Regions from separate parts of the Thalassotalea insulae genome, predicted to be linked through region 1. Evidence: predicted binding sites of a transcription regulator. Region 1 holds the regulator's gene; each other region holds the start of a gene.
The links. Region 1 encodes FNR, which switches genes on or off when oxygen is low (the NO sensors DNR and NnrR bind a similar motif). Its sites were predicted from a motif close to TTGATCTAGATCAA; they were not measured.

Region 1 (8,084 bases):
TGCCATGAACCATAGCAAATAAGTTGTAATTCCAGTTCGGTAAATGACGCGGCCTTAAATAGCAATGGCTGACAAATGGCAAACGGCCGACCAGTTCGCCAAATTTTGACGCTTGTGCATCGTCAATATCCCATACTGTCATACCATTAAATTGATAGCCCAGCTTATAATGATTTGGCACAGCGGCAATGCGGCGAATAATGCCTCTGTTTTTAAAGTCTTCCGTCATTACCAAGGTTTGCTCAACGGTAATACCCAGTTGCTCCGCCAGCCAATGATATGGCTTGTCAACAATCGGCAATCCCTGTTGAGTCAACACTATGTATTGCCGCTCAAGCGCTGTTAATTCGTTAGACTGGCAAGTAGAGACCGACATAAAACTCCTCCAGTTTAGGAACATTTAATACCGTTAAGCCAGTTTTTTTCTCGATGGCATTAACTACCTGATCAATCTCCTGCTCCGATTCAGTAGCGATAACAAACCACATGTTGTAAAGATGATCACGGCGATAATTATGAGCAATTTGCTCAAAACTATTGACTTGCTCAGTAACCTGCTCAAAATCTTGCTCCGGAACACTTAATGCGGCCAGAGTAAAAGCACCACCTAAGCAGGCCGCGTCATACATAGGGCCAAAACGTGTCAGCACTTTTTCGCTCATTAGCTTGTTTAATGCAGCGATCACTTCCTGTTCACTGGCGTCTACTTCCGTTGCTATTTGAGCAAACGGCTGTTCACATATTGGTAAGCCCCTTTGTAACAGGTTGATCAATTTACGATCTAGCGATGACAGTTCGGCCAAAGTTGCTGTTTTATTCATACTTAGCACTTTCCTTTTTTAAGGCTTATGATGTTGTCAGCCATAGCGAGCTCCTTGTTGCTTAAAAGCCCGGGTGCTAAATAACACATTTTTTTCGATATGACTCAAATTTAACCTTTCGGTAATTGCTTGTAACTGGGAGATAACCTTGGCCCTTTCAATGCCATGGATCATGCAAAATAGGTTATATGGCCAATCCGGTAATCGTCTTGGCCGACGATAACATAAAGACACTTCCGGACATTGCGACAGCTGTTTAGCTATGCCATCTACTGCCGTATCTGCAATATTCCAAACCACCATGGCATTAGCATTAAAGCCAAGTTTTCTATGCTTAACCACTAACCCGAAGCGGCGAATAAGTCCTTGCTGTTGCCACAGTTTTATCTGCTCAATCACTTGTTGCTCAATAAATGGCGATTCTGCCAAACCAATTTTCCTAGCTAAGGCTAAATAAGGTCTGCTGCAAGTTGGCAGTCCTTGCTCAAGCAAGCCGCGCAGTTTTGCTTGTTGCTCTGCGTTTAATGCAGGAAAAATAGTTACCTGTGTTTTTTTCTGCTTGCTAGTCGCTAAATTTATCGATAATGACATCGTTAGTGCCCTACCTTATTAACTGTTGCAGTACTATTGGTGCTAGCAAAATCGATAGTAAAGCCCAGATCTATATGGTACGAAGCTTCCATCGGCAACACTAAAATTGGCAAGCCAGTCAATAACTCTATTTGCTCTAATACCCGATTAAGTGCTAACAAGTCACTGGCGGTCACGACAAACCACAAGTTGTAATCATGTTCCCGTTCATAGTTATGATTAACCTGCTCAAACTGATTAACAATGGCGGCAATTTTATCCAATTGCTGTTCAGGTACCGCCATGGCAGCAAGTGTACTGGCGCCTGCCTTTTTATGGTCAAATACCGCACCGACACGAGATAATGCCTGATACCGATGAAGCTCTTCTATTGCTTCGATCACTTGCTGTTCACTTACCGCCAGTTGCTCAGCAATTTCCACGTAAGGTTGTTCGACTAGTGGGAAACCCTTTTGATAACGATTAATGATCCGCTGCTGTAATTCACTTAACCGCACTTCACTTAAATTTAACTCACTCATAATCACAGACCTATCTGGTGAGCACGATTAGTAAAGAAAATACCGCTCGGGCTTTTAACTGGCAGGGTTTTTAATAAAGCTTGGCTATTGGTGTCGTAAATTTGTACTTCATTATTGTCACGAACTGAGATCCAAACATGTTCTCCTCTTGGGGTAAATTCCATATGCAATACCGCCGGCCCTGGCTGTAGTGTGTTTACCAAGTCAAAGGTTTCGGTATTAAATACCTGAATGGTATTGTTATCTGGAAAGGCAAAGTTAACCCAGATTTGACGGTTATCCGGCTGTGCCATAACAAATACTGGTTGGCTGTGCGCCGGAATTTCTGCAACCTGCTGCCAGGTTTTAGTGCTAACGACTAACACCTTGTGTCGCCCCACGGCCGGGACGAAAGCGTAATCACCTGCCATTGCCCATCCTTCAAGGTGTGGCATTTTATAAACTGGCAGCTTTTTATCCTCTTTACCATAATTGGGCAAAATACGCCGTGTGCCTTTTTCTGGATGCCACAAATCAAGTAACGCCATGCCATCTTCACCAAATAAGCCGGCAATATAATATCTACCGTCAGGACTGATCAGTGCGTCATAAGGAAACAAACCGATATCGGTAAATTTAGTCAGTTTCATTTCTGGCTTGGAAAAATCAGCGATCCAAGTTTCATGACTGTCAAACAGGCTGAAAACAAACTTATTACCCGGTGCATCAACCAATCCCACCACTTTAGAACGATATGGCTGTCCATCTTTAGTATGCCCTTTACTCGGCACAACCGTCGCTTGAATATCTGCAACCAACGCCAAAGTCTCACTGTTAAACACCTTAACGCCACCCGGGGTGTAATTGGAAACCGCCACCAGTTTTCCATCCTGACTAATGGCGCCACCGATACTGTTACCGGATTGAATCACCCGCTTGGCAATCTTATCTTGTAATAGATCCACTTTTGTTAAACCACCGTCACGACCAAAGACATAGGCATAACGCTGATCACGAGAAAAAACGATCGAAGCATGAGATAAATCACCTAGGCCATTCAATTCACTCAGCAAGGAATTATTGCTATGTTCGACAATTTGCACCTGGCCGCTAGCTCTTTCAATAATGACGCCGATATCGCCAGTTGAGCGCAGTGTTGTTACTTTAGTATTTTCTTTGACATCCGTGGTTTGACTACATGATGACAGTAAAGACACACTGACTAATGCTACTGCGATTATTGCTAAAGATTTATTCTTTCTCATGGTTCATCCCTTGTAATAACAGCTTGCTGATCCACAAAGCTTCTTGTTCATTAATGATCGACTTCCACGGCGGCATTGCCGTACCTGGCCTGCCGTGGGTAATAGTGTTTTGTAAAAGTAATAAGGGCTTATTTTTTAGCGCCTCTTTCGTTAGTGCCGGTCCTAAGCCACCTTTTAATGTCATACCATGACATGAACCGCAGTCCTGTTTCACAAGGTGAATAAGCTGCTTTTGACGCGCTTTACTGATGGAAACCTGGCTGGATTTCGCATGTAACGCCAAAGGGTAAAACGCAAGTACAGTAGCTAACGCCACGATTGAGCAAATTTTGCTTATCCCATTCACTTTTTAACTGCCTTTATTACCGTTAACTGATAGGTGCAAGCTAATTTATCGAAAGTACTAAAACAATTTGTTGTTGGAGATCATGCTTTTTATCTTGAATAAGCAGATTGATTGATTCAAATCACATTTGCGGCAAATTAACAAAATTATGCAACTATTAAGGGCTGTTAATCTTTGCTGTTTGAATTTAGTTGACCCCTTTAGGCAGCATCTGTTTGGCATTTCTACTGTGTTGCCCCGCATGGATGTGGGATAAGGTGACTTTGCAGGAGCATAAAATCATTACCGCTTGATTTGAGTAGAATGACTACAGGTCACAAACGCTGCAGTGTATCAATACCAAACAAGTTGCTACAAAAACAAACTTGAGATCAACAGACTCTAGTTTAGAGCGAAGATTTTTAAAAAATTATCTTTTAGATTCAACGGCGTGATATCATCTATACCAAAGTTATAAGCTTAGTTAAATTAATGGAAATCGATTATTTTTCCGCATTTATTATCGGCTTGATGGGCTCAGGGCACTGTATCGGCATGTGTGGTGGAATCACCACCATGTTTACCTCTTCCTTAGCCAAAGACGCTAAAAATCATCCACTTTACGTTATCAGTTACCATATTGGCCGCATCTCATCATATGCATTGATTGGTGCAATAGCCGGCTTTACCGGTTCACTTGCCGCCAAAAATATCGGTTTACCGATCACCGGATTAAAAATCATCGCTGGCATATTTTTAATCTTACTCGGCCTCTATATGGGCCAATGGCTGATGTGGTTGACTAAGGTAGAAATGCTTGGCAAACACTTGTGGCAATATATTTCGCCATTTAGTAAAAAATTATTGCCGGTTAACAACTTAAAGCAGGCATTGTTACTAGGTGCACTATGGGGCTGGTTACCTTGTGGTTTGGTTTATTCAACCTTAACTTGGTCACTGGCTAGTGGTAGTGGAAAAACGGGGGCGTTAATTATGATGTGTTTTGGTTTAGGAACACTCCCCGCACTGCTATTTTTATCTTTTGGAATAGTGCAAGGGCAGCAATTATTCAAAAATGTTCGCGTCAGAAAGTTCATCGCTTTACTACTCATTGCTTATGGCATTTTTACATTAAACATTGCATACAGAACCCTATTTTAATACCATAGCAAAGGTAGCAACCAAGATTGAGTGATAAAGGATTTTATGTATAAGAATCAATGTTCCGGTCAGCAGCATATCCACTGCCAAAATTGTAGTATTAGTGAGCTATGTCTGCCTTTCTCGTTAAACGATCGGGAGATGGATACGCTCGATCAAATTATCGATCGTAAACGCCCAATCCATAAAGGTGAAGAGCTGTTCCAAGACGGTCAGAAAATGCAGTCCTTGTATGCAATTCGCTCTGGTACTTTTAAAACATTTACCGTGAATGAAAGTGGCGAAGAACAAATTACCGGTTTTCACCTCGCTGGTGATTTACTTGGCTTTGATGCTATTGCTGCCACTGAGCACCCAAGCTTTGCTAAGGCATTAGAAACATCTATGGTCTGTGAGATCCCTTACAATACTTTAGATAACCTATCGAACAGCATGCCGAAATTAAAAAAACAAATTTTGCGCATGATGAGCAGTGAAATCAAAACCGATCAACAAATGTTAACTTTGCTTAACCGTAAAAATGCCGAGCAACGTTTAGCAACCTTTATCAGCTCATTAAGTGCTCGTTATCAAGCACGTGGCTTATCAGCAAAAGAGTTTCGTTTAACCATGACCCGCAGTGATATCGGCAATTATATTGGTTTAACCGTGGAAACTATTAGCCGCTTATTAAACCGTTTTCATAAGAGCGGCATTATTCAAGTTGACGGTAAACTCATTACTATTTTAGATATAGATAAACTAAACGAGTGTGCTGATTTATAAATCAGCACACCTTGTGTATTCCTCCCTACTTTTACTACTTCCTCAACACTAAGATTGATCAAATACTTTTTGATTTAAAACAAAGTATTAATGTTTAATATTGCCGTATTCTCGCTATACTGAAGATAAGTTAATAACCAGTTTTATCTTAATTGGAGCGGATAATGGAAAAGTATCAAAAAATATTAGCAGTGATAGATCCAACAACTGAAGAGCAAAAAGCCCTGAAGCGTGCAGTAGAGTTAGCGAAAAAAACGGGAGCTATGATCACCGCATTTTTGTCGATTTATGACTTTTCCTATGAAATGACAACTATGCTATCAAGTGATGAACGCGAAGCTATGCGTCAATCCTTAATTAATGATCGTATCCAGTGGCTCAATGACATAATTGATAGTATCGACCATCAAGATCTCACTATTGACAGCAAGGTGATTTGGCATAACCGTCCATTTGAACCTATTATCGAACAGGTATTAAAGCATCAATACGACATAGTCATCAAAGGCACCCATCAGCACGATAAACTAAAATCTGTAATTTTCACCCCAACCGACTGGCATATTTTAAGAAAATGCCCATGCCCTGTTTTATTGGTGAAAGAGCATTCCTGGCCAATTAACGGCAATATTGTGGCCGCATTAAATGTTGGCAGTGATGAATCTGAACACCAATCGCTCAATGTCAAAATAACTGAAGAAGCCATTCATTTATCTAAACTTATTTTAGCCAATATTCATTTAGTCAATTCTTTCCCTGGTACACCGGTAAACATTGCCATTGAAATCCCTGAATTTAACGCCAGTGAATATAACGATTCGATGTTTAACCATCATAAAGAAGCGATGGCAAAACACGCGCAGAGCTATTCAATTGGTGAAGAGCATACCCATGTAGTTGAAGGTTTACCCGAAGATGTCATTGAAAATTTATCAAACGAGTTAGATGCAGAATTGGTTATTTTAGGCACGGTTGGCCGTACGGGTATTTCTGCCGCTCTAATTGGTAATACAGCAGAACATGTTATCGATCGACTGAATTGTGATGTTTTGGCATTAAAACCTGATGGCTACGTCTCCCCTATGGCGGAATAATCTTAGGCTGATGACAACAAACTGAGCGTTAATACCTTTGAGATAAGATGTTACTTAACGCTCAGTTTGTATATAATACGCGCCGATTTTTGATTTAAATATGATGAACGCGCGATGGCCAGTACTCTACTTACAAATACATTAACTTCACAGCAAAAAACACAACTCAATAAACTTGAGAAAAGACTTCGTCGTCATGTTGGTCAAGCAATTGCCCAATATAATATGATTGAAGATGGTGACAAGATAATGGTTTGTTTATCTGGCGGCAAAGACAGTTACGCGTTACTATCCATCTTGTTGATTTTAAAGGAATCGGCGCCGATACATTTTGATATTGTTGCTGTTAACCTAGATCAGAAACAGCCAGGCTTTCCTGAAGATGTGCTGCCCAATTATCTTGCTTCACTCAATGTTGATTATAAAATTATCGAAGAAGATACCTACGCAATAGTCAAAGAAAAAATTCCTGAAGGCAAAACCACCTGTAGTTTATGCTCACGCTTACGTCGAGCAGTGCTATATCGGGTAGCTAAAGAGCTTAATGCCACTAAAATTGCGCTAGGACACCACAGAGATGACATGATAGAGACTATGATGCTCAATATGTTTTACGGCGGCAAATTAAAAGCGATGCCAGCCAAACTAGTCTCAGATAATGGTGAACATGTCGTCATTCGCCCATTAGCCTTTTGTAAAGAGTCTGAGCTGATTCAGTATGCTGAGTTGAAGCAGTTTCCGATCATTCCATGTAATTTATGCGGTTCGCAACCCAATTTACAGCGACAAAACATTAAACAAATGCTGAACGACTGGCACGATAAATTCCCTGGTCGTATCGAGTCAATGTTCACCGCGATGCAAAATGTCGTGCCGTCTCACTTATGTGACAATAACCTGTTTGATTTTAAAACCATTACCGTCGACTCAGGTGTCATTAATGGTGGTGATGTCGCTTTCGATCCATCTGACGACCTAGCTGTCACGCCATCAACAGCCCCCTCTTATCACCAAGATAATGCCCAACAGCTTGATATTGTTGAAATAAAATAATGAGCAACGCCGATACCGCTAATAGCATGAGAATTTAATTATGTTTGAAAGAATTTTTGCCCTTAATGCCCATCATACTTCGATTAAACAAGAAATAATTGCCGGGATCACTACGTTTTTAACAATGGCCTATATTATTTTTGTTAATCCCACCATGCTGGCTGCAACAGGGATGGATCATGGTGCTATTTTTGTTGCCACCTGCCTGGCCGCAGCTCTGGGTTGCTTTATTATGGGACTGCTTGCCAATTATCCGATTGCCTTAGCACCAGGCATGGGATTAAACGCGTTTTTTACCTATAGTGTGGTCCTGGAAATGGGCTATAGCTGGCAAGTCGCACTTGGTGGTGTATTTCTCTCTGGCTGTATTTTTACCTTGTTAAGCTTATTTAAATTAAGGGAATGGATCATCAATTCCATTCCTCATGCTTTACGTTTTGGTATCGCTGCTGGCATTGGCTTGTTTTTAGCTTTTATTGCGTTAAAAAATGCCGGCATTGTTGTTGATA
Region 2 (8,084 bases), 2.9 Mb from region 1:
AAAATCATAATAGCGACTATATTTCGCCGATGCTGGCAAGCGACCGCTACAGGAAGTAACAGCAGGTAATAATAACAAAAAAATGAGCAGCTTAAATAATCGCATCCAGGCTTAATATGATATCGTTTAGCTGCTAGCCTAGCCCAGTAAAATATCAAGCGTCAATGGTTATAGCAATTATTCCATTAATACCGCTAAGTCAACTTGTTCAAACGCCAACACCTGACCACCAAACTGCTGAGCAAACTGCTGAGCGTCTTGCTGTTTAGCAAAGCTCGCCAGAGTCGGCCCCATAGCCCCTGTTTTATCAGAACCTGCAACAAACCAGGCAGTTTTGGCATCGATAAAGTAACTGTCATTCGGCTCATCCCAAGGTGATTTACTCATATCATGCACGTAGATACTGGTAACATTGCGTTTGTTTTCTGGATCGAGATAAAAACTGAACATGTCCCGAGTCGAACAAAATTTATGGATTTTATTGCTTTCTTTTTCCGTGATCCCTTGTCGATAAAGTTCAGCTTTTGGACCAGAAAAATTTGCTATCAACATGCCACACAAGTGGCATTCATCGTTTGATTCAATCGCTACCGACTGTTGCTGCTGATGTTTATTTTCATCAGGTTGTGAACAAGCCACTAACAGGCACAGAATGAATAATGGAAAAGTAGTTAAGATTTTCATTACAATTTCTTCTTCTTAAAAATAAAATTTGCCAATACTAACGGCATAATGACCCAGCTAAGCAGCAAGACAAATAACTGTTGTTGCGATAAACTGGATTTAATCGCTATTGCCAGCGCACCATTAACATCACTACTATCTAGCCCCGCAAGGTTCACTAAACGGAAAATATCGGAAGGGTTGAGCATCATAAGCTGAGTTAAACCTTGTTGGCTGATCCCTTGTTCAATTCCCACCAATAGTGCGAGTAAACCTAAGTCAAACACTAGAGCAAATAAAAACCAGGTGATTAGTGCTAACCCCGCTGCTTTAGATTTTTCTGCGACCGATAAACTGATCAAATAAGCAATGGCAGTAAAGCTTAACCCTAACAACACGGCACTGAGTATAAAGGTAAAAAACGTTGTGAACACTAAGCTATCATTGGTTTGCAGATACAATACTATCGCTGAACTACCAAAACCAAGTAAAGTCGCCAGGGCAATAATGCTGCCCTGCCCTAAAAATTTTCCCAGTAACAGCTGAGTTTTACTTAACGGGTAAGTGAGCAGTAACAATAAAGTGCCACTTTCCTGCTCACCAACAAAACTGTCATAACTTAACAATAAAGCAATTAACGGAATAAGAAACACCGCTAAGCTTGATAAACTTGCTACTGTAGTTGATAGCGATGCGATCCCGACCACACCTGATGCCGCAGCGCCAACATAGGTCAGTCCAATCGATAAAACAGCAAATATTGCGGTAATCGACAATAACCAGCGATTACGCAGGCCATCGCAAAATTCTTTACTGGCAACAGCTAAAATTTGTTTCATTCTCTATGCTCCGCTGCTGTATCGTGCTGGTTTTGATGCTGGTGTTGCATCAAATAATGTTGATAAACCTGCTCCAGATTAGCGGGCTCAACATCAATATTTTGTAATGATGGATAAGATAATAACTGACGCAAGATTGCCAGTTTATCTTTTTCTGGCACGAGCAAAATATCCTGCGTATTTTCACCTGTTAAATATTGCATTAACTGTGCATCTTGCCTAAGCGTGCCATTTAAACCATACGGTTTAATACGTATCGGTAAATCTACTTGTGTCCTAAGCTCTGCTAAGCTACCGGATGCCAATAAGTGACCCGAAGATAAAATCATTGCCCGATCAATATGTTGTTCAACCCCGGGTAATACATGGGAACATAGAATGACACTGGTGCCCTGACTTTTAAGCTGATCAACCGTTTGATAAAACTCAGCAGTCGCAATTGGATCTAAGCCGACAGTTGGCTCATCCAATAACAACAACTTAGGTTGACCTATAAATGCCTGAGCCAAACCTAACCTTTGTCTCATGCCTTTAGAATAAGTTTTCACTTGGCGTTTCATCGCATAGGTGATGCCGACTTGTTCCAGCAACGCCATAGCATGTTTTTTACTATAGCCTTTTAATCGGGCAAAGTAAGTGAGTACTTCAAGCCCAGTAAGCTGTTCATAAAAACTAACATTTTCCGGCAGATAACCTATTCTCGTCCGCATATGCCAGGCAGTTTTTGAATCAGGGGCACACCCCATAACTTCCACCTGACCTGAGCTTGGTGAGATCACCCCTAGGATCAGTTTCATCATAGTGGTTTTACCAGCGCCATTGTGACCAAACAATCCTAAAACTTCGCCTTGATCAAGATGCATATCAATTGAATCAAGTGCAATGAGCTTGGGATAATGCTTACCGACTTGCTTTAACGTCACTAACCGGGAATCGTTTACTGAATGTGTCATCTAATCACCTTTATCCGTTACGGGTTGCAACGCAGTTTTAACACCCGCTTTGACACTCATATGGGTAAATACCTTATCTTGCTGCTGCAAATGCGGTGAAGTCATCAATGGATAGCTGTCTTTCACTCCAGGTGGTTTTAATACCGGAAATTGTTTTTGTACCCAACGTAAAATAAGCACTGCGGGGCTGTCCATTAACATTTTCATTTCAGGGTATTGCCATAATAATTTATCGATACCGTCATTCGGCTCAAACGCGCTATCACCAATACGGTCATTATCCATATCCCAACCCAGATAATTACTCCAGTAATTGCCCTGTTGCTGCTGACTCCATTCCTGTTTCTTATTGGAGACATATTTCACCTGAGTCGGATTGTTAATAAAGCTATTACCATAGACCTTAGTGCCTTCAGAACCTGCGGTTAAGTGAATACCAATTTCCGCTGTATCAATCAGGTTATCGTTAATGGTGTTATAGGCAGAGTTATAAACAAACAATCCCTTACCATCACGGCCTAATACTTTATGTTCGGGTTTGGTCCAGACATTTTTAATACGGTTATGACTAATTTGCGAATAGGTAATAAAATTCATTAAGAAGCCATAATCTTCGCTATTGTGGCTAGTATTACCATCGACTACTAAGTGACGGGAACTCATTAAGGCATAACCCGCACGGGTATTATAAGCATGATTATTTAATACCTTGTTACTATGAGAGTACATGTAATGCACACCATAGCGAAGATCATGCATGGTATTGTTTTCCAGAGTATTTTGCTGACTGGAGATGATGTATAAGCCATCGCGGGTATGAAAAACTTCGTTATCGCGAACGACGACATTTTTAACTATCGACAATTGAATACCATTACCGCGATCGGCAGAGCGTAAATTAAGATTGCCCTCAATGGTGTTGCCTATCACTTGTGAATCATCAGATTTTTGCAACCAGATACCAAAGCCATCACCTTTTAACTGATTGTTTTCGATTAAAATACGCTGAGACTGACTATCAGAATAAATACCCGCATTTTGTGCTGTCAGATCCTGGCCCCAGTTAATAATGTTAAGGTTTTTTATGTGAATATCTGATGCTTGTAATAGTAGCCCATGCCCCTGACCTTGAGCGTCAATGATAACTCCCGGCTGCCCTAACAAGGTAATACTATGCTTAATGACAAAATTACCCGAGTAACGTCCCGGTGCCAGTCGCAAAATATCGCCATCAGCCGCCTGATCCAGCCTTTGCTGTAAATTATCTTGAGCAGAGATTTCAAACTGCTGCGCCAGAGCAACATTCGTTACCGATATTGCGACCACAAATGCCAGACTAAACAGGAAACCCCTCTGTATTTTTGCTATTAATACCAAGAGCTATCTTCCATTGCGATTTTCTAAAACTATCCTATCAGCAATTGTGACACTCTCCTTTGATCTTGATTAAACAATATTAACTTAGCGACGAACAACTTAGCGTCTATTTAAAGTAACTAGGTCGAGCAAAGTTAGCACAGGTTAATCTTGCTCAAGATCCTGTTTCAACAGATGCAGAAAATTAGCTGCCGGCGCAGCATAGTCTTTAATCCAACGTTGATAAATTCCCTGAATTGGACTGATATCCAAAGTATTCCAGCAGTTTCGCCCCTGCTTTTGCTGTACGATCAATTGCGCGCTGGCTAATACCTTTAAATGCTGTAACACCGAACAACGACTTAACCATGCCATTTGCTGGCAGATATCCCCCGTCAGCATTGGACCATCCCGCAGCAGATCTAGTATTTTTCGTCGATCACTGGCCGCCAATGCTTTAAAAACTTTATCGTCCTGCTGCTCTTTTGTGCTCATCTTCGCGTTCAACATTGACCAATTGATAAATATGTTATAAATTTATAACATATTTATCATTAAGTGCAAGAGGCTTGCTATGCTAACTAACTACAGTGTCAGTACGAAAATTTTAAAACCACTGGGCGAAGTCTTCCAAGCGGTAGTAGAAAAGCAGCATATCATCAGGTATTTCGCAGATGAAAGCAGTGATAACTTAATCCCTGGTCAACAAGTGATTTGGCATTGGCAGCAATGGGGAAATTATCCAGTTATTGTCAAAGAAGTGCTAAATAATCAACGAATCACACTAAGCCTAGATGCTAAAGCATGGCAGAAAACTCAAGGTGAAAGCTACGATGTGACAGTTATTATCGCCTTTGAAACCGTTAGTGACGATGAAACCTTAGTAACCATTAGTGAACAAGGCTGGCCACAAGACTCACAAGGTTTAACCGCCTCTCATGAAAACTGTGGTGGCTGGATGCATATGCTAATGTGCCTAAAAGCTTATATCGAACACGATATCGATTTACGTTAGCTAAAATTTATATTCCTATTATTGGTGGCTATAAATTTAGCCCATTAGTAAATAAAGATGTTGCCATGGTAATAAGAGCAAGCATCACCAGCATGGATGCTGGTGTTGAGCTTCCATGAAAGGACTCGCAACGTCTTGCTTGTTTACCTAGCAACAGCTATCGGGAACCTAACCTAGCTAAAAAAAGAAAAAGGAGCATACTGCTATGCTCCTTTTTGATTTTTATTTGCGATAAAAATTAGGCTTCAACCAGCATACGGCCGCGCATTTCCATGTGTAATGCATGACAGAACCAGTTACAGTAGTACCACTGAACACCTGGCTTGTCGGCGGTAAAGGTGATTGAAGAAGTCGCCTGTGGACCAATTTCCATTTGTACACCATGGTTAGTCATACAGAAACCATGGGTAACATCTTCAACCATGTCTAAGTTAGTCACAATAACCGTCACTTCATTACCCAACTTCACTTTAAATGATTCCAACCCAAAGGTTGGCGCCACCGAGGTCATGTAAACACGGACCTTGTTACCGTCACGAATGACCTTGTTATCCGTCATCGGGTTAACACCGTCACGTTTCGCTTGGGCTAAAGTTTCAGCAAAGATAGGATCATCACGGGTCCACAGCTTGTTAGGCTTCATACGGCTACGATGTACTATCATACAGTCATGTGGTTCCGCATAGGTTGGGCCGTCATGTACGAGTTTCATTTCGTCACCAGAAATATCAATTAATTGATCATTTTCCGGGCGTAATGGACCAACTGGTAAGAATCTGTCTTTCGAGAACTTACATAAAGATATCAACCATTTACCATCCGCATCACGAGTTTCACCTTGTGACGTATGGTTATGACCCGGTTGATAATGCACATCCAATTTTTGACGAATGTAGTTCACTTTCTTGCCATTGTGGGCAGCAATCGCATCTTCAACATTCCATTTTGCAATCTGACTATCGAGGAACAAGGTAGTGTAAGCATTCCCCTTGTTATCAAACGCTGTATGTAATGGCCCTAAGCCTAATTCTGGTTCAGCAACAATCGCGTCACGTGGTTTGATCTTGTTGGCGAATAAATCATCCAGTTTCTTAATCGAGATGATAGAAACTGTTGGTGATAATTTACCATTTGCGACAAAGTATTCACCATTTGGTGAAGTATTCATACCGTGAGGAGATTTAGGCACAGGAATATAACGGGTTAAATTAGAACCCTTACGACCATCAAGTACTGGAATATTATTACCATTGTAGGTTTTGAATTTACCTGCTTTTACCGCAGCTTCACAGGCAGCCAAACTAAAGACCACCACATGGTCACGTTCAGCAGAAATCATCTCACCTAAGTTCATACCCATTTCTGAGTTGTAACAAGTAGAGGCGAAATACTTACCATCATAATCTGCATCGGTATTATCTAAGTTACCATCAACCATGACTTGGAAAGCCACTTCCATGGTTTCCGCATCAATGACGTTAAATAATGAGCGATAAGTGCTGACGTCTTCTAAGCTCGCCTTACCGTCATTGTTCATTGGAATTTCAAATTCACCATTACAAATAACATATTTGGTATATGGTACTTTTTGTACCCGTAAACCATGAATCGCTTGCACGTTTGGTACAGTGATCATCTTGTCACACTTCATAACATCACAACGAATACGGGCTACACGGGTATTGGCCTTATCATTGATAAAGACATACTTACCGTTATAACGGCCATCAGTCATACTCATATGAGGATGGTGCGAATCACCTGCTAACAAGTGAGCACTGTCGCCTTTAATACGCTTAGACTCATCGGTTAACCCCCAGCCAGTTGCACTATCAGTATTAAACACCGGAATACGCATTAATTCACGCATCGATGGAATGCCCATAATACGTACTTCACCCGAGTGACCACCTGACCAGAAGCCATAGTATTCATCGAGATCGCCCGGATGAACAAATGGGCTGTTACCTGCTTCTTTGGCGCGGGCTTGCGCCATCGACGAGAACATTGCGGCAGTCATAGGAGCAGCAACCGCACCGGCCCCTAATAGCGCAGTTTTACCAAAAAATTTACGTCTGTCTTCGTTTTCTAACTCTAGATCATTAACATCATGTTTTTCATTGCTCATACTCTTTCTCCACTATTATTTTCTTTTCTTTTTCAATTGGCCGATTAAGCGACATTAACCGTCGGTATCTCATTTTCTTTGTTTTGCTCGTTAAAACGATTTTTCTTTCGTGCCAGCTTCTTAAGCGGCGGACATTTTTGCTCATTAAAATAGGTAATTTGGCAATCCAGACAATAATGACACTCGCGCATATTGATAGTGCCATCAGGGTGAATCGCCTGAATCTCACATTCTTTGGCACAGGTTTGACAGGGCTTGCCACATTCAGGACGACGTTTAAGCCAATTAAACAGTTTGACGTTATTACCCACAGAAAGCGCCGCACCAAGCGGACATAGGTAGCGACAAAAGAACTTGCGGTTAAACAAATTGATAACCAGCAGCAATAATGCCCAAGCGATAAATGGCCACTCACGGTCAAATTTTAGTAAAAAGGTGGTTTTAAAAGGCTCAACTTCTGCAAACTGTTCAGCCATTGCTAATGAGTCAAGCGACAGGCCAAACAGTCCTAATAAAATTAAATATTTAATTGCCCACAAGCGTTCATGAACGGCGAACGGTGGTTCGATTTGTGGAATTTTAATATAGCGAGCAAAGACATTGAGTAGTTCTTGCAACGCACCAAACGGGCATAACCAACCACAATAGACCGCTCTGCCCCATAAGATCATGGTGACCGCAGCCGCGCACCATAAAATAAAAATCACCGGATCCAGTAAAAACAAATCCCAGGAAAATTCAGACATAAAGGCTTGCAGGAAAGTGAAGACATTCACTACGGATAATTGTCCGCCCCAAACCCAGCCAATAAAAACCACAGTAACGATTAAAAAACCATGACGAAAATTATGCAAAAACGTTGGATGCTTGACTAAGATATCTTGCAAAAACAGCGTCGCCAGTAATATCACCATTAACCCAGCTAAAATCATCACTTCGAGATTTTTTTCCTGCCAAACTTGCTGAGTCAACGTCAATTCCGGCTCTGGCAAGATCACCGTTGGACGATCAACGTATTTATCTAAGGTGTGATAATCCCCTTTAAAGCTGGTGAAAATGCTATCCACCGCACCTGTTTGCCGACGCACTAATAACTCCAGCTGCCAATCGACACCTGGATTAAATGCGTG
Region 3 (8,084 bases), 3.5 Mb from region 1:
ATTTTTAGTTTGGATGCCAGCCATATATTAATTGGTAGTGGTAACTATTACTTATGGGGTAGATAACGGTTGCTATTAATTGCTTGGCAGCCCTTGTTATTAGGCTTTTACCTTGTTTGGACTGAAAAATTTATCAAATTCAGTTCCGGTTAATTACCAATTTAAGCTGCCATTTTATACCCATTTATATTAATTGTTGTTAGTTGTTAGTTCTTACATAGTAGCGGCGTTGATAATAACTAAATTGGAGTGAACCATGGCAGACTTACAAAAATGGGATCCTGAAGATGAGGGATTTTGGGAGTCACAAGGTAAAAAAATTGCAAATCGAAATCTTTGGATTTCAATTCCTAGTTTGTTATGCGGCTTTGCTGTATGGCTTTATTGGGGAATTATAACGGTACAAATGCTGAACTTGGGTTTTCCATTCGCTAAATCTGAATTATTTAGCTTAATGGCAATTGCTGGTTTAACCGGAGCGACGTTACGTATTCCGAGTAGTTTCTTTATCCGTCTTTGCGGTGGTCGAAACACCATCTTTTTTACCACGGCGTTATTGATGCTGCCAGCGGTTGGTGCGGGCATTGCGCTACAAGACCAAAACACACCGCTATGGGTATTTCAGCTGTTAGCTTTCTTATCTGGTTTTGGTGGTGGTAACTTCGCATCATCAATGTCAAATATCAGTTTCTTCTTCCCGAAAAAACAACAAGGCTATGCGCTTGGAATGAATGCAGGTTTAGGCAACTTTGGTGTTACTACCATGCAAATTTTAGTACCGTTATTTATGACTTTTGGTTTATTTGGTGGTGAGCCAATGACCTTAGTCAATACCAGTGGTACCTTAATTGGAAAAATTCCGGCAGGTGCCGATACTTGGATCCATAATGCCGGTTACTTATGGTTGATCTTTTTGATCCCATTGGCCTTTGCAGGCTGGTTAGGTATGAATAACATTAAAACTGCTGATGTCTCGCCAGATATTGGGAATCCGGTAACCTCTTGGTTTTTAATCACAGTAATGCTGTTAATTGGTTTTCTAACTGCTGGTGTTGGTTTGTGGTTATTACTACCGGAAGCGGCAAATGGTTCAGGCTTTGGTGTACCAAAAGAGATCGTCTTGGTGTTAGTGGTGGTTTCTACGGTATTTTTATTAAAACAATTGCCAGGACAAATCAAATCAAGTTTAGAGCGCCAATATAAAATTTTCGATAATAAGCATACCTGGGTAATGAGTGTTATCTATACTATGACCTTTGGTTCATTTATCGGTTTTGCGGCGTCTTTCCCATTATCAATTAAAGTTATTTTTGGTTATCAGCATATGTTAGTTGATGGTGTCATGACTCATGATACCGTAAACCCTAATGGCCCAAGTGCATTAATGTATGCTTGGATGGGGCCTTTTATCGGTGCTTTGATTCGCCCTGTGGGTGGCTGGATTTCTGATAAACTAGGTGGCGCCTTAGTGACACAAGTTTGTGCTGTTGTCATGGTGGTCAGTGCATTAGGTGTAGCTTACTTTATGCAGGCTGCGTATCAGTCAGCGACGCCAGAAGAATTTTTCGTACCGTTTTTCATCTTATTCCTAATTTTGTTTGCCGCTACCGGTATTGGTAACGGCTCAACTTTCCGCACTATTGCCATGGTGTTTCCAAAAGAGCAAGCAGGTCCGGTATTAGGTTGGACATCAGCGGTCGCTGCCTATGGCGCATTCTATATTCCAAAAGTATTAGGTGAGCAAATTAAAGCAACAACGCCTGAGGTGGCTCTGATTGGCTTTGCCGCTTTCTATGCAATATGTATCTTTATTAATTATTGGTTCTATCTGCGTAAAAATGGTGAGTATTATAATCCATAGTCGTAGGGCGTACATGAATTGAAAAGGGCTGTTTAGCCCTTTTTTTCGGGCTAAACAAAAGTAATAGCAATAATAAACAAATGGCTCAGGCCACCGTTGCCGCTGATTTAATAAAAGCTGGTTGAAATATTAGCTCAACCAAAGTGCCACCGGTTGCTAAATTGCGAATCGCAATATCTCCTGCTAAATGTTGGCTGCGCTCTTGAATAATGGCTAAACCATAGTGATTCAATTTTTCCGGATCGTCACCGATACCGATACCGTTATCGGTAATTTCCATATGAATATTTTTCTCTTCATCAGCAAAAACACTTAAGGTGACTATTGTCGCTTTTGAATGTTTTAGGGCATTTTGGGTTGCTTCTCGGGCAATTTGCATTAAGTGAATTTCTTCATTCGGCGTTAATGGCAAGTTCTGGATTTGATAATCTAACGTAAATTCCATTAAACCATTAGCGCGTTCGTTGAGTTGTTGAATGGTTTCTAAAAACGTTTGTTGTAAACCAGAAACATCAATTTTTAACCGGAAGGTGGTTAGTAGTTCTCTCAGTTGCATATAGGCTGAATCTAACCCGGTTTTTAATTCCACCACTACATCTTCAATTTGTTCTTCAGAAGCTGATTTTTTGCGTAATTTTTGTAAGCGCGATACTTGAAATTTCAGATAAGACAAAGCCTGAGCCAGTGAATCGTGTAGTTCTCTGGCAATAACGTTACGCTCATTTAACAAGGTGATACGGCGGCTCTGTTCATTTTGCTGGCGAATATGTAAGCCGTTGGCAATTAAGGTAGTAATTGAAGTAAATAGCTGATGTTGCCATGCTTCTAACGGCGTTTCAGCATCAAGGTTACATACCAATACGCCATAATTAATATTGTCTTTAATAATCGGGTAGCGCATGACCATTTGGTTATTGGATGTTGATACCCCGTTATTATTGGATAAACAGCCTTCACAATCACCCACCTGACATTTTCCGGGGAGATCTTTGTTCAGGGTAATAATATGCTCATACGGCTGATTACTATTATTGGCGGTTAAACATAAGTCTAGGTCTTTTTTCTCGGTAATTTGGGCTAATTTTTCTGTGATCGGTTGTAAGTTTAATGAGTCGCCTGGTTCATTGATCAGTTGCGAGGTTTGGTAAAGTAATTCTAAGGTATCGTTGGTTTGTCTGAGCTTTTTCGTTTTTTGTGCAACGCGATTTTCCAGTTGGCCATAGGATTGCGATAGCGCAATTGACATTTTATTCATGGTTTCAGCCAGTAAACCCAGCTCATCATTTTGCTGAATGTTGGTTTTGGCAGTGTAATCTCCAGACATAATTTTTCTGGCAGAGCTGGTTAATTCAGACAAGGGTTTTTCAATACGGCGACTGATTTGGTGCATGGTAAAGACGACTAAAAAGATGGTCACCATTAATGAAATCCCTAAAATCATCCGTATCAGCAATATTCTGTTTTCAGCCCGTTGTTGATACAAACCGACTAAGCTGTCGAGCCTAAGGACAAAGTTTTCAATAATATTATTAATGCTAATTAATTTGTCTTCTGTCAGCTGTTGAGGTTGCTCGACTAGTAAATCTAATTCAGGCTTTAATTTTGTTACCCAGGTTTGACGGATCCCGTCGAGTGTTTCCTTTAGTGGCATTTGGTCTAATGCACCTGAATTTCCCTCCATCATAGGAGCATTCACTTTTTCACCAAATTCAATAATTGCCTGTTTGGTTTTTTGCTGTTGTTTTACTAATGAAGATGAACTGATTTGCGGCAGTAATTCGATATTGGCAAGAATTTTATAGCTTTGTTTACGCAATGAACCGGCATGGTTAATGATCAGAGCATCCTGATCTGCCATTTCACTGATAAAGACCGAGCTGAACATACTCAAAATGGAAATAGCGCTGATCAAAAACATCATTGAGCCGATACGAAAAATTATCGAGTTAAATAAACGGTCAAAAATACTATTTTTCATGCCTTACCTTTGGGAATACCTATAAAAACTAAAAATCAGCAATATCATCAGCCTCAAATATCCCTCTTTGGCTGTAACGCCTATTCTATCGAAATTTGCGCAAAAACGCTGCTACCTACAAAGGGGTAGTATCAGGGTAGTATGAATTTTTACAAATTTTTAAACTTGATCGAGATCAAGTAACGCTTTTATCGACGCTCTATTATGCATGAAAGACAATAAATGCTTGGAGAGTAATATGAGTCGTTTTTTGGATAGATTACGCTTTTTTAAGCCGAAATCTGAAAGCTTCTCAGGTGACCATGGGGTTACAACTGAAGAAGATCGTAGCTGGGAAGATGGTTATCGCCGTCGCTGGCAACATGACAAAATTGTACGTTCAACCCACGGCGTCAACTGTACCGGTTCTTGTAGCTGGAAAATTTATGTTAAAGACGGATTAGTCACCTGGGAAACACAACAAACCGACTACCCGCGTACTCGTCCTGATTTGCCGAATCATGAACCTCGTGGTTGTCCGCGTGGTGCATCTTATTCCTGGTATATCTACAGCGCTAACCGTTTGAAATATCCTAAAGTTCGCAAAAAATTAATTAAACTGTGGCGTGAAGCAAAAGCGCAATATAAAGATCCGGTTGTCGCATGGAAGTCAATTGTTGAAGATAAAGCGAAAGCGCAATCTTATAAACAGCAACGTGGTTTAGGTGGTTTTGTGCGTGCTGACTGGAGTGAAGTCAACGAAATTATCGCTGCCGCCAATGTTTATACCACTAAAGCTTATGGTCCAGATCGTGTCTCTGGCTTCTCGCCAATTCCTGCGATGTCTATGGTGTCATATGCTGCTGGTGCTCGTTATTTGTCGCTTATTGGTGGTAACTGTTTAAGTTTCTACGACTGGTATTGTGATTTACCACCAGCATCACCACAAATTTGGGGTGAGCAGACGGATGTGCCTGAATCGGCCGATTGGTATAACTCAAACTATATTATTGCCTGGGGCTCAAATGTGCCACAAACGCGTACCCCAGATGCGCATTTCTTAACGGAAGTTCGCTATAAAGGCACTAAAGTGGTGTCGATTACCTCAGATTACTCGGAATTATCTAAACTCACCGATCAGTGGTTAGCGCCGAAACAAGGGACAGATGCCGCCTTAGCGATGGCCTTTGGTCATGTGATTTTAAAGGAATACCACACCACAGGTAAGAGCGAATACTTTAATGAGTATGTCCGTTCAACCACAGATTTCCCTATGCTGGTGATGCTTGATGAAAAAGACGGTCAGCTTATTCAGGGCCGTTTCTTACGCGCATCTGATTTAGCGGATAATTTAGGTCAGGACAACAACCCCGAATGGAAAACCATTGCCTTAAATGAAGCCAATGATCAATTAATTTCACCAAATGGCTCTGTTGGTTATCGCTGGGGAGAAGATGGTCGTAAACGCGGCAAGTGGAATATCGAGCAGCGTGACGGTAAAACTGGTGATGAAGTGACGTTAAAAGTGAGCTTGAAACAAGGCCATGACGAGATTGTTAATGTTGCTTTCCCATATTTTGCCACAGAAGAAAATGCCCATGAGCATAATTACTTCGATCATACCGAACACAGTGCGGTGATTAATCGCAAAGTGCCGGTGAAAAAAATTACCTTAGCTGATGGTAAAGCCGTGTTTGTCACCACAGTATTTGATTTAACATTGGCAAATTATGGTGTTGATAACGGCTATGAGTGTGAAAATTGCGCCACTGATTATGATCAGGACTTACCTTATACGCCCAAATGGCAAGAGAAGATCACCGGTTGTCGTCCTGAAGATGTGATCAAGGTAGCAAAAGAATTTGCTGATAATGCGGATAAAACTCGTGGTCGCTCTATGGTGATTGTTGGTGCTGCATTAAACCACTGGTATCACATGGATATGAATTACCGTGGCTTAATTAACATGTTAATGATGTGTGGCTGTGTTGGTCAGTCAGGTGGTGGTTGGGCACACTATGTTGGTCAGGAAAAACTCCGTCCACAAACTGGTTGGCAGCCATTAGCCTTTGGCCTTGATTGGCAACGTCCGCCTCGTCATATGAATGGTACTTCGTTTTTCTATAACCACTCAAGTCAGTGGCGTTATGAAAAATTGGCGATGGATGAAGTGATTTCACCATTGGCTGATAAAGAAAAATGGTCTGGTTCAATCATTGACTTTAACTCACGTGCCGAACGTATGGGCTGGTTACCTTCAGCACCGCAATTAGGTGTTAACCCGCTAGACTTATGTAAAGAAGCGGATGCTGCTGGGATGTCTGCAAAAGATTATGCGGTGGATAAATTAAAATCTGGTGATTTGAAATTTGCTTGTGAAGAGCCGGATAACCCGCAAAACTTCCCGCGCAATATGTTTGTTTGGCGTTCAAACCTATTAGGTTCTTCAGGTAAAGGCCATGAATATATGCTTAAGCATTTATTAGGCACTAAACACGGCTTAATGGGTAAAGATTTAGGCGAAGCCGGGGATAAAAAACCAGAAGACGTTAAGTTTGAAGAGCAAGGCGCAGAGGGGAAAGTTGACCTGTTTGTGACTTTAGATTTTAGAATGTCAACGACCTGTTTGTACTCAGATATCGTTTTACCAACGGCAACCTGGTATGAAAAAGATGATATGAATACCTCGGATATGCATCCGTTTATTCACCCATTATCAAAAGCGGTGGACCCTGTTTGGGAAGCGCGCAGTGACTGGGACATATTTAAAGGTATTGCGAAAAAATTCTCAGAGTTAACCGATGGTCATTTGGGTAAAGAAAAAGATTTGGTCACTGTACCTATCTTACATGACACTCCGGCGGAAATTGCTCAGCCATTTGGCGTTAAAGCCTGGTGGAAAGGAGAATGTGATTTAATTCCTGGCAAAACGGCACCTAATTTGGTTGAAATTGAGCGTGATTACCCTAATACCTATGCTCGTTTTACTTCACTTGGTCCATTATTGGATAAGTTAGGCAATGGTGGTAAAGGGATTTCCTGGGATACTCAGGATGAAGTGGATTTCTTAGGTAAGCTAAATAAAGTACATCATCAAGGGGCAAATGAAGGGCGCCCTAAGATTGATTCTGCCATTGATGCTTGTGAAGTTATTCTTTCGCTTGCGCCAGAAACCAATGGTCAGGTTGCGGTAAAAGCTTGGGATGCCCTCGGTAAAATTACTGGTCGTGAGCATACCCATCTGGCTAAGCCAAAAGAGGAAGAAAAAATTCGCTTCCGTGATATTCAGGCGCAGCCACGTAAGATCATTTCATCTCCTACCTGGTCAGGATTGGAAGATGAGCATGTCTCTTATAATGCTGGTTACACCAATGTGCACGAGTTAATCCCATGGCGCACAGTTACTGGTCGTCAGCAGTTCTATCAAGATCATGAATGGATGCGCGACTTTGGTGAAACTATGTGTCTGTATAAGCCACCAATTAACTTAAAAACCGTGCAGCCATTAATGAATGCTAAACCTAATGGTAATACTGAAATTGCACTTAACTGGATCACACCACATCAAAAATGGGGTATCCATTCAACTTACTCAGATAACTTACTTATGCTGACGTTGTCGCGTGGCGGTCCAATTGTCTGGTTATCCGAAGTTGATGCGGAAAAAGCGGGCATTATCGATAATGACTGGATTGAAGTCTTTAACGTTAATGGTGCTATTGCAGCGCGTGCCGTAGTCTCGCAGCGGGTGCCAGAGGGCATGAGTATGATGTATCACGCTCAGGAGCGTATTGTGAATGTTCCCGGCGCGGAAACTACAGAAACACGTGGTGGTATTCATAACTCTGTGACTCGTGCGGTGATGAAGCCAACTCATATGATTGGTGGTTATGCTCAACAGTCATACGGTTTTAACTATTATGGTACTGTCGGTTGTAACCGGGATGAGTTTGTTATCGTTCGTAAGATGAATAAAGTGGATTGGTTAGATGATGAAGCCCAAGGTGGGCAAGACCAGTCAGAAGCACAACTAAACGAGTTTAGAAAGTAGGAGAACCGCTATGAAAGTTAGAGCGCAAATAGGTATGGTGCTGAACTTAGATAAATGTATCGGTTGTCATACATGTTCAGTCACTTGTAAAAATGTTTGGACCTCGCGTGAAGGGGTCGAATATGCCTGGTTTAACAACGTTGAATCTAAACCTGGTGTTGGTTACCCGAAAGAGTGGGAAAATCAGGATAAATGGAATGGTGGTTGGGTCCGTA
Region 4 (8,084 bases), 2.5 Mb from region 1:
GTCACATCGAAGAATTTCCCATGTTGCCTCCCATATTTTATGGGAGTCATATGATTCAAATTTTTCATTTATATTCGATACTTCCATGTGATGCCTCATAAACTGTTTAGGATATTTTCGTAACTTTCTAGCTGTATTTACAGCCAAAACTGCCACCATTTTGTGCTTTCTTAGATTTTATAACCTGTAGGCTCTTTTTCTATAACACTGCGGTTATCTTCATATTCTATGCCGTGGTATTCTCCACTGTGACCAGTGATCACAATTTTTCCACTATCTAACCACTCAACCACTTTATCGACTTCACCTAGTATTTGTGGGTAATAATCATCAACCTTTTCATTGTGATAGTCTGAACACGTAATACCAAGACCATACCCCAAGCCTAGATTGTCCATAAAGCCGAAACCTTCACAGTACAAGTTATAACATTGCTCAATATACTTATGAACGTCATTCGGCTTTTCAACAATTTTTTGCAGTATATTTCGAATGTTCCATTCGTAATATTTGCCCATTGAAAAGTAGCTAGTAAGTATTTTCTGAGCTTCATAAAGACTAGAAGGCGTTTTGTAATTGATAGAGATAAGCTCTAAATAATCATCTGAACTTAATATTTCTTCAAGCCGTGATTCTGAATACACCCAGCTCTCAAATTCTGATAACTCGATCTCATGAGAAACTAACTTGAAAAAAACTAACTCTAAAGTATTCAATGAACTAACTTACATAACTAGCCTATACAATAGTCAATTTCACTTGAACAAAATTAACTACGAGGAGCATAAGCACTGTCTTCTTTGCCCCTGTTATTTAACTTATTAGGAGCCTGTGACACGAATCAAACAACCATCATTTTCTTTACACCAATTAAGAACAACCCTAGCACATTGCAACATTGCAGGTGCTGGAAAGTGGGTTACTATTTCACCATAACGAATTTCATTTGGATATGTTGAAGCGCTTTCAATCTGAGAAACTAACAATGTACCAACTGTGCCATTTGAAATGCCAGATAATACTTCTTTACTCCTGATCGAGCTTACTCTTCGTTCTGGATCGGAGTGTGTGCATGTCGTGATTTCATCTAATAAATTATGCAATCTATGAGAAAAACGTTTCAGTTCTTGGATGGAGTAACCAGACCTTTCCAAAAGCGCTTTCATGCTGATTTCACAAGACAAACAACTCAAATACAAAATTGTCCTGCCTGCTTCATCTTTTTCTGGGGAGGATTCCAACAATCCTTGGGCAGACTCAATTAATCTTTCTGAAAATTCGAAACTGAATTCCATTTCTATAGGTTCCTAACACTTATTGTATGTACCCTCCAAAGTAACACACTTAGCAAGGTATATGAACATCAAAGACTTTTCTTAATTAAGAACTACATCAATTTGGTTTAGTGACCAATTAATCAATTCATTTTAATATGATATTAAAACGGCTCGAAAGAAGATTTTAGTTATATGACTAATAATCTGTTATCTTAGATCGCGCTTAAATAGGAATAAAATATAAGAATATAGGATGCAATCACAAGACAATAAAATCGACTTTTTTATTTCTCAACTTTCAATAAGTGAAAATAAAGAAGTGGTATTTTCGAAAATACGTGATTTCTTTGGAAATGGCGATCCAGATAAACACATCATTTTTAAACGCTCCATTTTATATTTTTATACTGGCAGCGAAATTATTGACACCTATGCCTGCCCTCCGACTGAATTGAATCACTCCATTACTTTTGATGGTTCAAAGGTTTCTAAAATTGAGAAGGCTTATTTTGTTGGTGCTGCTTCAAAGTCTATGTTTGACGTAGAGTTTGAGATATCTAGCAACAATAATAATAACAATAACAACAATAATAATAATGGAAATAACAACGGATAGTTTTAGGGTGTTTAATGGAGTATGAATTAATTTTTACTATATCTGCTGTAATTGTGGGGGTATTGAGCATTTTTAACATTCTTTATACGTTAAAGCTGCTTAATAACTGCTTGATCCTCTATAAGGCTAAAGCAATAACAGATGATATAACCGTAGGCGATTACATCCACATTCAAGGCAATGTAAAAATGCCAACTATTAAATCTCCTTTCTTCAATAAGCAATGCGTTTATTGGAAAACTTACATTTGGGCGTGGTTTGAAACAAAGCGTAAAAAACCAGAAAAAGGAATGCAAGAACACAGTCCACTACTGGAAGTCAAAGAATCAGAGATGCCGCCATTAATGGTATCTCAATCGGGGTTTCTGGCGCATATTGATTTGTCTCGCTTGTCATCTACCATGTTGAATTTAGTTCGAGAAGAAGATAGACAGACAAGTCCACCAAATGAAGGTACGGCAAAATTAGCCAAAGAGAAATATAAAGCATATCGCATTCATGAATATCGACTACCTAACGATGCTAGTGTAGCTGTATGGGGCAAGGTAGATAGTATAAATAAGAATTTGGTGACTATTGTTGGCTCAAAAGATGCCAAATATCCTTGCTTTTTGTACAACGGAAATGCCAGTTCAATTTATCATCGTTTGATTAAGCGCATCTTTTTTTCATTGTGTGTTATTGCTTTAGGTGGCTTATTCTTGTTGACGCTTGAAAGGCTACTTGAGTTTGGTTTTTTCGGATTAATAGCTAACGCTGTTGTTATCGCTTATTTCCAGTATTTGTCTAAAAAAAAGTTGTTTGAATTGAAATGAACGACCTAGCTTCACCTCGTTTTATTCATCTTTTATATGCACCTACCAACTTTTGCAATATGGGGTGTAAGTACTGTTACCTTGGTACAGGAACAGATGAAAAATCCACTTTAAAGCAAGTGGTTTCAACGCTAGATAAAGCAGTTACTGACTTTTTGGCGGAGGGAATTACGCCATTTAATCTATCGTTCCACGGAGGGGAGGCCACTTCTATACCTAAAGAAATATTGGAAAGTCTCTTAGATTACTCATACCAATATTATCGTGAATATGGTGACCGAATTAAGGATGCGGGCTACCCTTTAAACCCTGTACATATCAAAACTAACCTATTCAATTTCGACAAACTTGTTGACGTTTTTGAAAAGTACCAAGTATCGATTAGCGGTAGTGTTGATTTGCCATTAAAGCTTCATGAGAAGTACAGAACGGACAAAAGGGGTCGTTCTACTCTAGCCAAAATAACAAGTAATCTAAAATTGTTGGCTAAATACAAGCATCATAAAAAGATATCCTGTGTTGTTACACAGGAACATTTTTACCAGCTTGACGCCTTTATCCAAGACATAAAGTATATTCATTATGATATTGGTTTAGATATGACCAAGTTTAATATCATGTTTTCTTTTGATAGCCACAAAAACAAAGATAAGTTTGGTGGTGGGATAATTGGCACTGAAATGTTGACTCAAGATCAACAAGTGCAATTCTATAAAAAGCTATTTGAAGAGTTCGAAGGAACTGATTTAGAAGAAGGACTCAAGAAACATTGGTTTAAAGAGTTTACTCCAGAGTTTTGTTGTAGCGCAGTAAATTGTGGTGATAAATTCTTTCTGTTGCAGAATAACGGTGATGTATACGCTTGCCCAAGGGGGCAATCATCAAAAGAGTTCTACTACGGGAATTTGTTTAACGACTCAATTCCAGACATTATAAATAATGGATGGCAAACTATTGAATCCATAGAAAATAGATTGCCAGCAGATGAAGAGTGTTTTACTTGTTCTTACTTACCTTATTGTAATCAAGGTTGTGTATTTGTAAGAGAACAAACAGAGTTAACTAAAAGTTATACCTGTAAGCTGCAAAAGGAGCTATACAAAGCAGATACAGAGCGCTACCCACCATACGATGCAACCTACATTGAAAAATATGCGGCAGAATATAAATACCAAAACAAAATAAGCAGTTTTAAAAAGAACGAGATTTCATTGGAAAAGAATAAATTTATAACAGAAGAGCTAGACCATGAAGATAACTCTTTATCGAATTTGATAGCGAAGGATTCAATACTTCAATCAATTTACTCTAGTTCGAATTTTGGCATGGACATTGATGATACTTGCTATCAACTAACTAGTAATACATTGTCCAACAAGACTGAGTTAGCACTGATGGTTGAACATAGCAAAGTGTACTTGAAAGTAAAAAGAGATGTTTTGCGTCAAAATAGTTCTGAACCAATAAATAATCATCTTACTTTAATGGTGACTAGAAATACGATGGTTACCTATGGTGATGAAAAAAGGTACAAACAAGAGCATCTGTTTGATTATCATATTTATTCAAATGCTCTGGAAAGTTGCTCTTCAATTGTTGGAGATTATTACCACTACGATATTACTAATATACTGAAGATGCATAGTGATTTGTTTCTTGAAGGTGTCCGAAACAATTTATTTGTCACTACAAAAAAACTACGTGAGTATCATTACGAGAAACAAAAGAAAAATGCGTTCTACCATATACAGGCGATAAATTTACCGTTTCCATTTATCGAGTTTTATTGGAAATAATTCTTAATTTGAGATTACCAATATTCAAATCCCACTGTTGATTGATAATCCCAAATAATGTGACTGGTCACAGATAATTTGTGACGATCCACATAACCAGATGTCAACTGGTCGGACTTTTTTCATTTTTTTTAGAGTAAACACTTTACTTTAATAGAGTTGATACTCTATAATGCGTTTGTTCCCTTAGCGAACGCCTGTTGTAATAATTTTATATTCTAGCTTTCCCCAAAGCTATCGAGCCGAAGACACTGTCTTCGGCTTTTTTTTTGCCTACGCAAAACAAAGTAATTTATTGATATCCTTTATTTATTATCAACAGGAAAACCTATCGCACCTTAATTGTTTATTTCACTTGCCTCATTACCTATCTTAAATAGCAATAATAGCGCGAACCATCGCTCTGATTATCACCGTCCATATGAATATAAATTTACATATTTTAATCAGCAAAACTTGATCTATATCAAGCTATGTTTTAAAGTTTCAGTAATTTCTGAAACTTTAAAACATAACTGAGTAGTCATCATGATCATGTCATCAAAAGTCGAGGCCTTTGTCCTACACTGTGGCGAAATGGGCAGTCGCTGGGGCTTCAATCGCACCATAGGGCAAATGTACGGTTTACTTACTATTAGTGAACATGCATTAACCGCTAACGAATTGTCTGAATTGCTGAATATTTCTCGCGGCAATGTCAGTATGGGGATCAAAGAACTACACTCTTGGCGGTTGATCCAGGTGCAACATAAGCCTGGCGACAGAAAAGAATATTACCGTCCGGCCGGTTCCATTTGGGAGATGGCCAATCGTATATTTGAAGAACGACGTAAGCGAGAAATCGACCCAACCTTAAGCTTATTACGCGATAACTTACTCAATGACCCCGCCAATGATGAAGAAGTATACGCGCAGGATAAAATGCGGGAAATTCATGATTTATTAGAAAATATTACCTTTTTCGCCAGTGAGCTACAAAGTATGAATCCAGACAAACTCAAAACGTTGTTTAAGCTGGGCTCTGGCGTCGGTAAGGTGCTAGATATGAAAGACAAGTTTTTAAAAAGCGGCAGTTAGCCACCTTTAATATGGGGTAAGTCAATAATTGGCTCCCCCACTTTTTTACCCATTTCAATTTTTGCTGTGCCATAACCAATGGCGCAATTAGCGACCTATTGCCTAAATTTTGGCGTAGGTAAGGAGTAAATATGTTAGATACCGAGCTACTCTCGCGCATACAGTTTGCGCTCAACATTAGTTTTCATATTCTGTTTCCCACTATTACCATCGCTATGTGCTGGTTTTTGGTGTTTTTCAAGGTTCAGTTTGATCGTACCGGTAACGCAATTTGGATGCGTGCTTATCGTTTTTGGGTAAAAATATTCGCGCTAACCTTTGCTATCGGAGTGGTGAGCGGCATTACCATGTCATTTCAGTTTGGCACTAACTGGCCAGGATTTATGGAAAAAGTTGGCAATATTGCCGGGCCTTTGCTCGGTTATGAAGTGCTGTCGGCTTTTTTCTTAGAGGCGACATTTCTCGGCATAATGCTATTTGGCATTAAACGAGTACCGGCAAAAATTCATACCCTAGCAACCCTTATTGTGGCTATTGGCACCAGTTTATCGGCATTTTGGATTTTATCGCTCAATTCCTGGATGCAAACACCAACAGGTTTTGAGCTTAGAGATGGCATTGCCTACCCGGTTGACTGGCTAGCAATTATTTTTAATCCTTCTTTTGGCTATCGTTTTAGCCATATGCTAATAGCATCAGGATTAACGGTCAGTTTTTTAATCGCCGGGATCAGTGCCTTTCGTTTATTACAAGGTGATGATAAACGTGCCCCTAAACTTACGCTAAAAGTAGCACTGACTTCAGCAATGATACTGGCGCCATTACAAGCATTTGTTGGCGATTTACACGGCTTAAATACCTTAAAACATCAACCGGAAAAAATCGCCGCCATGGAAGGAATATGGCATAGCGAAAAAGGAGCACCACTATTGTTGTTTGCTTGGCCAAATGAGCAAACTCAACGCAATGATTTTGCCATTGGTATTCCAAATTTAGCTAGTTTGCTCCTCACTCACGAACTTGATGGTGAAATAAAAGGATTAAGCGATTTTGAACACACGCCGCCAGTAAAGCCGGTATTTTTTGCTTTTCGCATTATGGTTGCCACCGGATTATTAATGATCATGGTTGCTTGGTATGCCCGATATCGGTTGTATCGTCAGAAAAAACAACAACAGCCTCTGCCAAGCTGGTTATTAAAACTATTAGTAGTAATGAGTTTTTCTGGCTGGTTGGCCACACTCGCAGGTTGGTATGTCACCGAAATTGGCAGACAACCTTATTTGGTGCGTGGCGTATTAATGGTTAAAGATGCGGTCACCGATCTGGCGCCTGAAAACGTCGGTTTCTCACTCATGCTTTATATTATGGTTTATTGTCTATTGCTCATCGCCTATTTAAGTACGTTATTTGTTATGGCGATGCGTGCGGTAGAAATAGAAGAAATCCAAGAAAGTGAGCATAAAGGCCCAGCAAAACGGAACGCTAACCCAGCTCAAATAAACAATTTTTTACAGGAGCCAACCAATGTTTGATCAAGCTACCTTAGCGATAATTTTCGCCGGACTAATGGCATTTTCTACCTTAGTTTATGCCATTTTAGACGGTTATGACTTAGGCGTTGGTATGCTGCTACCGCTGAACAATGAAAAAGACAGCGATACCATGATAGCCTCTATCGGTCCCTTTTGGGACGCCAATGAAACCTGGCTGGTGTTGGCCGTTGGCCTGTTGTTAATTGCTTTTCCAACAGCACACAGCATGATTTTTAAAGCCCTTTATTTGCCAACCGTATTTATGCTGATTGGCCTGATTTTACGCGGCGTTGCTTTTGATTTTCGCGCGAAAGCGGCCTTTAACCATAAGCCAACCTGGAATAAGGCGTTTAAAATCGGTTCCTTTTTAGCCTCCGGCTCGCAAGGATATATGCTCGGCATGTATGTTATGGGCTTTGAGCTAAGCGTTAGTAGTATAGCGTTTGCGCTACTCAGTGCCATTGGCGTTAGTACCGCGTACAGTTTCATTGGCGCATGCTGGTTGATCATGAAAACCGAAAATCAGCTACAGCAACGCGCAATTCGCTATGCCAAACGGGCGTTAATTATCAGCTTTATTGGTATTAGTCTGGTATCAGCAACAAACCTGATCATTGATCAATCTATTTATTTACGCTGGTTAAGTTCCAGTGTCAGCCTGTTGTTAGCGATGATTCCGCTATGTGTCGTTGCCTTGTTTGTTTACGCGTGGCGCTCAATTGTTGAAGTTGAAAATCAAGCCTTGTCGAATGAAGCGACACCATTTCTCGCCTGCATCGGAATTTTTATCCTGACATTTTTAGGATTAGCCATTAGTTTCTATCCATTTATTGTGCCTAACCAGATCACTATTTGGCAGGCAGTGTCAGCCGCTGAGTCGTTAAACTTTTTATTGTATGGCGCATTGTTTGTTATCCCCACCATTGTTGGCTATACCATTTTTTCTTACTGGGTCTTTTGGGGCAAAG

Region 2: QQK06_RS06620 (nitrous oxide reductase family maturation protein NosD) is a predicted target of FNR. The motif match lies at 3,892-3,905, and genes of this name have one in related genera.
Region 3: QQK06_RS03720 (nitrate reductase subunit alpha) is a predicted target of FNR. The motif match lies at 4,005-4,018, and genes of this name have one in related genera.
Region 4: QQK06_RS08215 (GbsR/MarR family transcriptional regulator) is a predicted target of FNR. The motif match lies at 4,961-4,974, and genes of this name have one in related genera.

The regions. Positions count from the first base shown of each region.
Region 1 covers NZ_BSST01000001.1:4,312,021-4,320,104, forward strand. The annotation lists gene ahbB (siroheme decarboxylase subunit beta) at 1-376, opposite strand, end outside; gene QQK06_RS19285 (Lrp/AsnC family transcriptional regulator) at 351-821, opposite strand; gene ahbB (siroheme decarboxylase subunit beta) at 858-1,412, opposite strand; gene QQK06_RS19295 (Lrp/AsnC family transcriptional regulator) at 1,415-1,933, opposite strand; gene QQK06_RS19300 (cytochrome D1 domain-containing protein) at 1,936-3,177, opposite strand; gene QQK06_RS19305 (c-type cytochrome) at 3,164-3,523, opposite strand; gene QQK06_RS19310 (sulfite exporter TauE/SafE family protein) at 3,995-4,663, shown strand; gene fnr (fumarate/nitrate reduction transcriptional regulator Fnr) at 4,709-5,428, shown strand; gene uspE (universal stress protein UspE) at 5,593-6,522, shown strand; gene ttcA (tRNA 2-thiocytidine(32) synthetase TtcA) at 6,637-7,575, shown strand; gene QQK06_RS19330 (NCS2 family permease) at 7,616-8,084, shown strand, end outside.
Region 2 covers NZ_BSST01000001.1:1,445,167-1,453,250, forward strand. The annotation lists gene QQK06_RS06600 (DUF4136 domain-containing protein) at 1-78, opposite strand, end outside; gene QQK06_RS06605 (nitrous oxide reductase accessory protein NosL) at 178-684, opposite strand; gene QQK06_RS06610 (ABC transporter permease) at 684-1,502, opposite strand; gene QQK06_RS06615 (ABC transporter ATP-binding protein) at 1,499-2,455, opposite strand; gene QQK06_RS06620 (nitrous oxide reductase family maturation protein NosD) at 2,456-3,823, opposite strand; gene QQK06_RS06625 (ArsR family transcriptional regulator) at 3,977-4,306, opposite strand; gene QQK06_RS06630 (SRPBCC domain-containing protein) at 4,386-4,826, shown strand; gene nosZ (TAT-dependent nitrous-oxide reductase) at 5,065-6,954, opposite strand; gene nosR (transcriptional regulator NosR) at 6,999-8,084, opposite strand, start outside.
Region 3 covers NZ_BSST01000001.1:785,005-793,088, reverse strand. The annotation lists gene QQK06_RS03730 (MFS transporter) at 257-1,861, shown strand; gene QQK06_RS03725 (histidine kinase) at 1,947-3,839, opposite strand; gene QQK06_RS03720 (nitrate reductase subunit alpha) at 4,078-7,869, shown strand; gene narH (nitrate reductase subunit beta) at 7,880-8,084, shown strand, end outside.
Region 4 covers NZ_BSST01000001.1:1,802,705-1,810,788, forward strand. The annotation lists gene QQK06_RS08185 (hypothetical protein) at 1-147, opposite strand, end outside; gene QQK06_RS08190 (hypothetical protein) at 171-716, opposite strand; gene QQK06_RS08195 (hypothetical protein) at 822-1,295, opposite strand; gene QQK06_RS08200 (hypothetical protein) at 1,531-1,893, shown strand; gene QQK06_RS08205 (hypothetical protein) at 1,908-2,708, shown strand; gene QQK06_RS08210 (radical SAM protein) at 2,705-4,504, shown strand; gene QQK06_RS08215 (GbsR/MarR family transcriptional regulator) at 5,033-5,581, shown strand; gene QQK06_RS08220 (cytochrome ubiquinol oxidase subunit I) at 5,713-7,116, shown strand; gene cydB (cytochrome d ubiquinol oxidase subunit II) at 7,109-8,084, shown strand, end outside.